One region of the Zavarzinia compransoris genome, then DNA from elsewhere that is predicted to be linked to it. Evidence: riboswitches for the same ligand, from Rfam matches in the RefSeq annotation. Region 1 holds a riboswitch; the other holds the start of a gene.
The links. Region 1 has a riboswitch for cobalamin ahead of DKG75_RS13635 (energy-coupling factor ABC transporter permease). Riboswitches for the same ligand answer to the same signal wherever they lie in the genome.
Positions count from the first base shown of each region.

Region 2: linked by a shared signal. The riboswitch ahead of DKG75_RS16230 (TonB-dependent receptor plug domain-containing protein) and the one ahead of DKG75_RS13635 (energy-coupling factor ABC transporter permease) in region 1 are both predicted to bind cobalamin.

Region 1 covers NZ_QGLF01000003.1:616,977-621,894, forward strand. The annotation lists gene DKG75_RS13620 (copper chaperone) at 212-907, shown strand; gene DKG75_RS13625 (SDR family NAD(P)-dependent oxidoreductase) at 864-1,619, opposite strand; gene DKG75_RS13630 (AraC family transcriptional regulator) at 1,757-2,647, shown strand; cobalamin riboswitch at 2,706-2,914, shown strand; gene DKG75_RS13635 (energy-coupling factor ABC transporter permease) at 2,952-3,629, shown strand; gene DKG75_RS13640 (flavin-containing monooxygenase) at 3,826-4,918, shown strand, end outside.
Region 2 covers NZ_QGLF01000004.1:477,096-482,013, reverse strand. The annotation lists gene DKG75_RS16230 (TonB-dependent receptor plug domain-containing protein) at 1-1,914, opposite strand, end outside; cobalamin riboswitch at 2,148-2,366, opposite strand; gene katG (catalase/peroxidase HPI) at 2,458-4,632, opposite strand; gene DKG75_RS16220 (hydrogen peroxide-inducible genes activator) at 4,838-4,918, shown strand, end outside.

The DNA.
Region 1 (4,918 bases):
CGGCGGTGCGGCTGCACGAAATGCGGCTTTGCCGGGGGCCGGCGCCGCCCGGCCCTTTTGCGCTGCCGCAAGGGCTTGCGGCGGTGCGTTTACGCCGGTTGGCGCCGCTCGTGCCCGACAGGCGCCGTTCGTGCACGGGGCCTTGGCCGGCCCTCGGGCCCGACGCCAAGACTGGGGCGACTTAAGACCTGAACCGGGGTGAGACGCCGCGATGGATCCGACGCGCGAAGAGTGTGCGGTTCAAAAGGGCCGGCCGGTGCTGCTGCTGTCCGGCCTCAGCCTGGCGGGCTGGACCTTGCTGGTCTTCGGCGAGCGCGGGCTGTTCCTGCCCGGGCTGTGCGGCCCGGGGGCCGGCGTCCTGCTGGACTGGGATTGGCAGCGCCTCGAATGGCTGCTGCTGCTGAACCCGCCGGGGGGGCTTGCCCTGTCGTGGAGCGTGATGCTGCTGGCGATGATGCCGCTGCTGCTGGCCGTGCCGCTGGGGCGGCCGGCAGCGGGGCCCGGCGACGTGGTGCCCTTCGTCGCCGGCTATCTCGCGGTCTGGCTGCCGGCGGGGGTGCCCCTGACCGTGGCGGCCCTCGCCCTCCATGCCGCGGCCGGGACCTGGGCCGTGGTGCCCGCGCTGGTCCTGGCCCTTTGCTGGCAGGGGACGCCGGCCCGGCGCGCCTGCCTCGAACGGTGCCGCTGCCGGCCGGGGGCGGGCGCCGGGGCGCTGCGCCTGGGGCTTGCGACCGGCGCCGCTTGCCTCGGCACCTGCTGGGCCCTGATGCTGGCGGCCATGGTGGCGGGGCCGTTCCATCTCCCCGCCATGGCCCTGTTCACCCTGGTCCTGACCGTCGAGCGGCTGGGGCCGGGGCCGGGGCTCAGAGTCCCTGGCCGCCGGAAACCTCGATCCGCTGGGCATTGACCCAGCGGTTGTCCTCGCCGAGCAGGGCGGCGATCATCGGGCCGATGTCGTCGGGCAGGCCGACCCGGCCGAGGGCGGTCATTTCGGCGAAGATCCGGTTGATCTCCGGATTGTCGCGCACCGCGCCGCCGCCGAAATCGGTCTCGATCGCGCCGGGGGCGACGGCGTTCACGGCGATGCCGCGCCCGCCCAGTTCCTTCGCCATATAGCGGGTCAGGACCTCGACCGCGCCCTTGGCCGCGGCATAGACGGCATAGCCGGCCAGCGAGACCCGGGTCAGGCCCGACGACAGGTTGACGATGCGCCCGCCATCGGCCAGCAGGGGCAGCAGGGCCTGGGTGAGAAAGAACACGCCCTTGAAATGGACGTTCACCAGACGGTCGAACTGCGCCTCGGTGGTGGTGCCGATCGGGGTCAGGTCGCCGTGGCCGGCATTGTTCACCAGATGGTCGAAAGTCTCGCGGCCCCAGGTCTCGCGCAGGCCTGCGCGCAGCCGGTCGGCGAAGCCCGGAAAGCCGGCGATATCGCCGGCATCGAGCGGGAAGGCCAGGGCCTTGCGGCCGAGGGCGGCGATTTCCGCGACCACCACCGCCGCCGCCTCGGCATTGTTCTGATAGGTGACGATGACGTCGCCCCCGCGCCGGGCGATATGCAGCGCGGTATTGCGGCCGAGGCCGCGGCTGGCGCCGGTAACGAGGCTGATCTTGGTCATGGCGTCGGTCTCCTCTGTCGCGTGACGGGATCACTATCGGCGGGCGGCGGTGCGCGCGGTTGCCGGAAGCTCGACAAGATTTGCCTGATCCTGCCAGGGGGGATGCGGGCGCGCGGGCGATGGCATAGGCTTCGACCATGACCACGCTGCTCGATACCGTCCGCCGCTATGCCGATGCCCATGCCGATGCCTCGGGCCTTGCCGCGACCCCCATTCCCGGTCTCGGCCTCGTCCGCGCCACGGCGCCCAGCGGGTTGCTGCATGCGATCTCGCGGCCTTTGGTGTGCATGGTCGTCCAGGGCGGCAAGCAGGTCACCATGGGGGCGGAGAGTTTCGCCTTCGCCGCCGGGGACAGCCTGCTGATCACCGCCGATGTCCCGACGGTCAGCCAGATCACCCGGGCCAGCCCGGTCGCGCCCTATTACTCCCTGGTCCTTGCGCTCGATCCCGCCCTGATCGTCGATCTCGCGACCGAGATGGGGGCCGCCCGGGTCGCCGATGCCGCCCCGGTCCGGGTCGAGCCGACCGATGCGGAAGTGGCGGATGCGGCGCTGCGCCTGATGAAACTCTTGGACCGGCCGGCGTCCCTGCCCGTGCTTCAGGGGCAGTTGCTGCGCGAAATGCATTATTGGCTGCTGGCCGGGCGCCACGGCACGGCGATCCGCCGGCTCGGCTGGGCGGACGGGCACCAGCAGCGGGTGGCGCGGGCGGTCGCCGTGCTGCGCGCCGATTTCGCCCGGCGCCTGCCGGTCGAACATCTGGCCGAGGTGGCGGGCATGAGCCCGTCCTCGTTCCACCGGCATTTCCGTGCCGTCACCTCGCTGTCGCCGCTGCAATTCCAGAAGCAGTTGCGCCTGATCGAGGCCCGCCGCCTGATGCAGGCGGAAGGGCAGAGCGCCGGCAGCGCCGCCTTTGCCGTCGGCTATGAAAGCGTGCAGCAATTCACCCGCGAATACGGCCGCCTGTTCGGCCTGCCGCCGGTGCGCGACGCCGAGATCGCCCGCCGCAAGGCGACCGCCGCCGCCTGAACCGCCGTCTTCCTCGCTTGACAGGCGGGCCGGCTTGGCCCCTGCTGTCCGCGCTTGTGGTTTCCGGCCGGCGGGTGGCCCCCGCCGACCGGATGAAAAGGGAATGGGGAAGGGCCCTTAGGCCCCAGCCCCGACCGCCCCCGCGACTGTGAGCGGCGAGCGTCCTTCCATCATGCCACTGGCCTTGCCGGGAAACCGGCCGGGCTGGGAAGGCGGAAGGCGCAGCGACCCGCGAGTCAGGAGACCTGCCACCGGCAAGATATCAACCTCGCGCCGTCGGGTGAGACGGCAAAGGAGATTGGACATGCATATCGAACCCGGCCTCGTCGAGGGCGGAAAGATCTGGCTGAGCTATGCGACCGCGGCGGGTGCCGGCGGTTACACGCTGAAGCTGGCCTATGACGCCGCCCGCGAGCGCGGCTTCGTCTCCCTCGGCCTGCGTGCCGTCGCGGCGACCGCCCTCGTCTTCTCGTTCTTCGAGCTATTGCCGCATTACCCGGTGGGCGTTTCCGAGGTGCACCTGATCCTCGGTTCCACCCTGTTCCTGATCCTGGGCGCGGCTCCGGCGGCGCTCGGCTTGGCCGCCGGGCTCCTGATCCAGGGGCTGTTCTTCGCGCCCTTCGACCTGCCGCAATACGGCATGAACGTCACCACCCTGCTGGTGCCGCTCTTCGCCCTCGGCGCCCTGGCGCGCAAGGTGATCGCGCCCGAGACGCCCTATGTCGAATTGCGCTACACGCAGGCTCTGGCGCTGTCGACCGCCTATCAGGCCGGGATCGTCGCCTGGGTCGCCTTCTGGGCCCTCTACGGCCAGGGCTTCGGGGCGGAGAACCTGACCGCGGTCGCCAGTTTCGGCGGCGCCTATCTTCTCGTCATCGCGATCGAGCCGCTGGCCGATCTCCTGGTCCTGGCCGGGGCCAAGGCGCTTCACGGCCTCAGGGGCCGGGGCATCGTCGAACGCCGCCTCTACGAAGCCGCCTGACCGCCCGGAACGGGCCGGGGGCCATCGGGGGCGCCCCCGGCCCCGTTCCAAACCTTTCTCATCCGACAAAATTCTATTTCAACTGACAAAATTGTGCGTATAGTGGCGCCGTGCCCGGCCCGATGGCCGAGGCCGTCGCGACATAACGGCGGATCGCGCCTTTAAGGCAAACCGCAGGGCCAGGATGGGGAAGAGAATGCCGACCGAGCATCTGGACGTGCTGATCGTGGGCGCCGGCCTGTCCGGCATCGGGGCGGCCTATCACCTCCAGGCCCATTGCCCGGGCAAGAGTTTCGCCCTGCTCGAAAGCCGCGAGCGCCTGGGCGGGACCTGGGACCTGTTCCGCTACCCCGGCATCCGCTCGGACAGCGACATGTATACGCTCGGCTATTCCTTCAAGCCCTGGACCGATGCCAAGGCGATCGCCGACGGCCCGTCGATCCTCCGCTACATGACCGGCGTCGCCAAGGACAACCATATCGCCGAGCGCATCCGCTACGGCCTCAAGGTCAAGGCCGCCTCGTGGTCGACCAAGGATGCCGCCTGGACCGTCGAGGCCGAACGCACCGCGACCGGCGAGACCGTGCGCCTGACCTGCAACTTCCTCTACAGTTGCAGCGGCTATTATAATTACGAAGCGGGCTTCACCCCGGATTTCCCGGGGCGGGACGCCTTCAAGGGCACCTTCATCCACCCGCAGCACTGGCCGGAAGGCCTCGACTATGCGGGCAAGAAGGTGGTGGTCATTGGCTCGGGCGCGACCGCGGTGACGCTGGTGCCGGAAATGGCCAAGACGGCGGGCCATGTCACCATGCTCCAGCGCTCGCCGACCTATGTCATCACCCGCCCGGGCGAGGACAAGCTGGCGAACAACCTGCGCAAATGGCTGCCGGCCCAGCTTGCCTATGGCATCACCCGGTGGAAGAACGTCGGCCTCGGCATGATGTTCTTCCAGCTCTCGCGCAGCCGGCCGGAAAAGGTGAAGCAGAAGATCATCGACCTGATCAGGCGTCAGGTCGGGCCGAATTTCGACGTCGAGAAGCATTTCACCCCGACCTACAAGCCCTGGGACCAGCGCGTCTGCCTGGTGCCGGACGGCGACCTGTTCAAGGCGCTGCGCAAGGGTTCGGCCTCGGTCGTCACCGACCATATCGAGACCTTCACCGAAACCGGCATCCGGCTGAAGTCGGGGCAGGAGATCGAGGCGGATATCATCGTCTCCGCCACCGGGCTGAAACTGCTGTTCATGGGCGGCATGAGCCTCAGCGTCGACGGCAAGGCGATCGACA
Region 2 (4,918 bases), on a different contig from region 1:
GGCCGACCGGCCGAGGGAGCCGTAGGAATAGACTTCCTCGTAGTTCTCGTCGAACAGGTTCTCGACCCGGCCGAAGACCTCGACCGCATCGGTCAGCCGGTAGGAACCGGCGATATTGGCGACGACGTAACTGTCCATGTCATAGACGACGGACGACCAGGTCCTGGTATAGACCACGTCCTTGAAGTCGCCGGTATAGACGAGGCCGAGATTGGCGCTGGCCCTGCCGTCGAGGAAGCGGTAGCCGATGTCGAGGCTGCCCTGGTTGGCCGGGCGGCGGACCTCGGCCATCCGGGTCTTGCCGTCCCGGGCGTGGGTGTAACTATAGGAGAGACGGACGGTCAGGGCCTCGACCGGCTGGGCCAGAAGCTCGACTTCGACGCCGCGGTGGCGCGAGGTCGCGGGATCGTTGACCGGCGTGCCGACGAAGGTGCCGCTGCCGGCATCGAAGACATAGGCGGTGCCGATCTCGTCGGTGATCCGCTGGTCGAAATAGGTCAGGCCCAGGGTCAGGCGGTCGGCGAAGAAGGACTGGTCGATGCCGGCATCCCAGCCCTTGCCCTTTTCCGGCTTCAGGTCCGGGTTGCCCTTGTAGCTGCCGCCGAAGCCGTAGAGTTCGTTGATGGTCGGGTTCTTCACCCCGGTGCCATAGGAGGCGCGGAACTTGGTCCCCGTGCCGTCGAGGTAATAGGCCGAGGTCAGGCGGAAGGTGGTCGCATCCTCGAACAGGTCGTGGGTATCGCGGCGGACGGCGCCGGTCAGGCTCAGGTCCTCGAACAGGCGCAGCTGGTACTGGCCGACGTAGGAATCCTGCTCGACCTCCTTCTCGACATAGGAATCGATCTCGTCGCGCTTGTGCTCATAGGCGAAGGTGACGAGATGGGCGGCGGCGAGCGCCGGCGTGTCGAAGCTGTAATCGGTCTGGTAATCATAGGTCGTGCTCTCGCCCTTCGACGACGAGGTGACGGCGCCGTTGCCGAGGTAATCCATCTCGGTGCGGAAATGGGCGAGGCCGAGCTTGTGGCTCCACCGGCCGTCGAGCAGGGACAGGCGGGCCTGGCCGCGGGCGAAGGTCTCGTCCCCGCGCGAGCCGGAATTGGCGTCATAGGCATATTGGTAGACGCTGGTGGTATCGCCCGGGCGCAGGCCGAAATCGTCGTATTCGCCCTTGAAATGGCTGTCGCGGAAGACGACGTCGAAGCCGAGCATCTTCAGGGGATCGAAGCTGGCATTCACATAGGAGGTGATGCCGCGATAGGCGTCGTCCTCGCCGTTGCCGCGCCATTTGGCGGCCGAGGACGTGCCCTCGGTCGTGGTCGCGGTGGTGCCGGCGCGGATCGAGAACCCCTCCCCCGCGGCGGCGGCCGAGACATTGCCGATCACGGTCGCATTGCTGCCGCCCTCGAGGCTGGCCGTGACCGTGGGCGTGCCGCCGCCCTTCTTCGTGATGATATTGATCACGCCGCCGACCGCGTCCGAGCCGTAAAGCGCGCTTTGCGGCCCGCGCAGCACCTCGATCCGCTCGACATCCTGGGTCAGCAGGTGGCCGAAATCGAATTCGGAACTGGAGGCCGGATTGTTGACGACGACACCGTCGATCATCACCAGGGTCTGGTTCCCTTCGGAACCGCGGATGCGGACCTGGGTCTGGTTGCCGATGGTGCCGGTGCGGCTGACCGCGACGCCGGGAATGAGGCGCAGGGCGTCGGAGATCACGCGCACCTGCTTCGCTTCCAGTTCCGCGGCGGTGATGATGGTGACGGCGCTGCCGACCGCGGTCAGCGGCGTCGCTTCGCCGCGATTGGCGCTGACGGAAACTTCCGGCAGAAATTCCGCCTCCTCGGCGCGGGCGCCGGCGACGGCGGCCAGAGCGATGGTCGAGACGGTGGTGAACAAGACCCCAAGCCGCAGCATGATGACCCCCTGCATGCGGGCAGGCGCCGGCCGGAAAATGGGCGCAAGCATCCTGCCCCGTCCGCGGACGCGGACAGACGAACGACAAAGCGCCGCCCCCGGCCGGACGAAAGCCCGGCACGCACAGGATTACAAACGGTCATGGCGAGGCGGAAGGCCCGGCCGCGACGGCACCTATGGACGCATCACCGATACGGATTGGCCCGCCACCCCCGGTTCACCCGACCGGCGGTAAAGTGATGCCCTCGGTGGCAGGTCTCCTGGCTCGCGGATCATGGTGCCGTCCCGTCTTCCCAGCCGGCGCGAAGGCGCGGGGCCAGTGACATGGGGGACGCACTCACCGCTCACAGTTGCGGGGACAGCCACGGCCCGGCGGTTACTGCCGCCTTCCGTCGTTCCCTTTTAATCCGCGCCCCCGAAGGAGCCGCGGAACCACCGAAGCAGAGTTATGTTTATCAGGCGCTGCACCGCCGTCAATGGCGAAGTCGCACCGGAAAAGGCGCACCCCGCCCCGGCGCATGGCCGGGGCGGGGCGGGTCGCGATCACGCCAGATCGTAACGATCGGCGTTCATCACCTTGGTCCAGGCGGCGACGAAGTCGTGCACGAACTTCTCCCCGGCGTCGTCCTGGGCATAGACTTCGGCATAGGCGCGCAGGATCGAATTCGAGCCGAACACGAGGTCGACCCGGGTCGCCGTCCATTTCGCAGCACCGGTCTTGCGGTCGACCACCGCATAGACCCCCTGGCCCGCCGGCTTCCAGGCATAGGCCATGTCGGTCAGGGCGACGAAGAAGTCGGTGGTCAGGGCCCCTGCCCGCTCGGTGAAGACGCCGTGCCGGCTGCCGCCGTGATTGGCCCCGAGGACGCGCAGCCCGCCGACCAGCACGGTCACTTCCGGCGCCGTCAGGCCCATGAGCTGGGCCCGGTCGAGCAGCAGTTCCTCGGCCGCGGGGGCATAGTCCCGCTTCAGCCAGTTGCGGAAACCGTCGTGGATCGGCTCCAGCACCGCGAAGGAGGCGGCGTCGGTCCCGGCATCGGTGGCATCGCCGCGGCCGGGCGCGAAGGGCACGGCGACATCGACACCGGCAGCCTTGGCCGCCTGTTCGATGCCGACATTGCCGGCCAGGACGATGACGTCGGCGACACTCGCCCCCGCTGCCGCCGCGATCGGCTCCAGCACCGCCAGGACCTTGGCCAGGCGGGCCGGCTCGTTGCCTTCCCAATCCTTCTGGGGGGCGAGGCGGAGACGGGCGCCGTTGGCGCCGCCGCGCATGTCGGAACCGCGGAAGGTGCGGGCACTGTCCCAGGCGGTGGCGACGAGGTCGGCGACGGCAAGGCCGCCGGCCGCGATCTGCGCCTTCACGGCGGCGACGTCATAGTCCGTGCGGCCGGCGGGCACCGGATCCTGCCAGATCAGGTCTTCGGCCGGCACGTCGGGGCCGACGTAACGGACCTTCGGCCCCATGTCGCGGTGGGTCAGCTTGAACCAGGCGCGGGCGAAGACGTCCGAGAAATAGGCCTGGTCGTCCTTGAAGCGGAGCGAGATTTCCCGATAGACCGGATCGACCTTCATCGCCATGTCGGCATCGGTCATGATCGGGTTGTGGCGGATCGAGGGATCTTCCACATCCACCGGCCGGTCCGCGTCCTCGATCGCGACCGGTTCCCACTGCCAGGCGCCGGCCGGGCTCTTGCGCAGTTCCCAGTCGTGGTTGAACAGCATGTCGAAATAGCCGTTGTCCCAGCGGGTCGGGTGGGTGGTCCAGGCGCCTTCGATACCGCTGGTCACGGTGTAGCGGCCCTTGCCGGTCTGGTTCGGGTTGGCCCAGCCGAGGCCCTGCTGGTCGACGTCCGCCGCTTCCGGCGCGGGGCCGAGCAGGGCGGCATCGCCGTTGCCATGGGTCTTGCCGACGGTGTGGCCGCCGGCGGTCAGGGCCACGGTCTCCTCGTCGTCCATCGCCATGCGGGCGAAGGTCTCGCGCACCTGGGCCGCGGTCTTCAGGGGATCGGGCTTGCCGTTCACGCCTTCCGGGTTGACGTAGATCAGGCCCATCTGGACCGCGGCCAGCGGGTTTTCCATGGTCGCGGGCTGGTCGACGTTTTCATAGCGGCCGTCGCTGGGCGCCAGCCATTCCTTCTCGGCGCCCCAATAGACGTCCTTCTCGGGGTGCCAGATGTCGGCGCGGCCGAAGCCGAAGCCGAAAGTCTTCAGGCCCATCGATTCATAGGCGATGGTGCCGGCCAGCGCGATCAGGTCGGCCCAGCTCAGCTTGTTGCCGTATTTCTTCTTTACCGGCCACAGCAGGCGGCGGGCCTTGTCCAGGCTGACGTTATCGGGCCAGGAATTCAGGGGCGCGAAACGCTGGTTGCCGGTACCGGCGCCGCCCCGGCCGTCGGCGGTGCGGTAGGAACCGGCCGCGTGCCAGGTCATGCGGATCATCAACCCGCCGTAGTGGCCCCAGTCGGCCGGCCACCAATCCTGGCTTTCGGTCATCAGGGCGCGGACGTCGCGCTTCACCCCTTCAAAGTCCAGGGTCTTCACCGCCTCGCGGTAGTCGAAGCCCTGGCCCAGGGGATTGGTCTTGCTGTCGTGCTGGTGCAGGATGTCCAGGTTCAGCGCGTTCGGCCACCAGTCCGTGACCGATGCGCCGGTGGTCGTATTGCCGCCGTGCATCACCGGACATTTACCGGCCGACTTCCGATCATCTCCACCCATGTTGCCCTCCGAGTCTTGGCTTCAGGTCTTCGCGCAAGCACCGCAACACCTTGTGGCGGCGCATCCAAGCCGCGGGGCCGCCCGCTCGATCACCTCAGGCTGCGGCAGCTGCGACTTACCCTCAAGCAATTAGCATAGATGATCAATGAGAAAAAATTGTGTCTTCAAATGATTTCGATATGCTGCACTTATGAACCCGATCTCCATGAAGCATCTCCGCTATTTCGAGGCGCTGGCCCGCCTGCAGCATTTCGGGCGGGCCGCCGAAGCCTGCGCGATCTCGCAG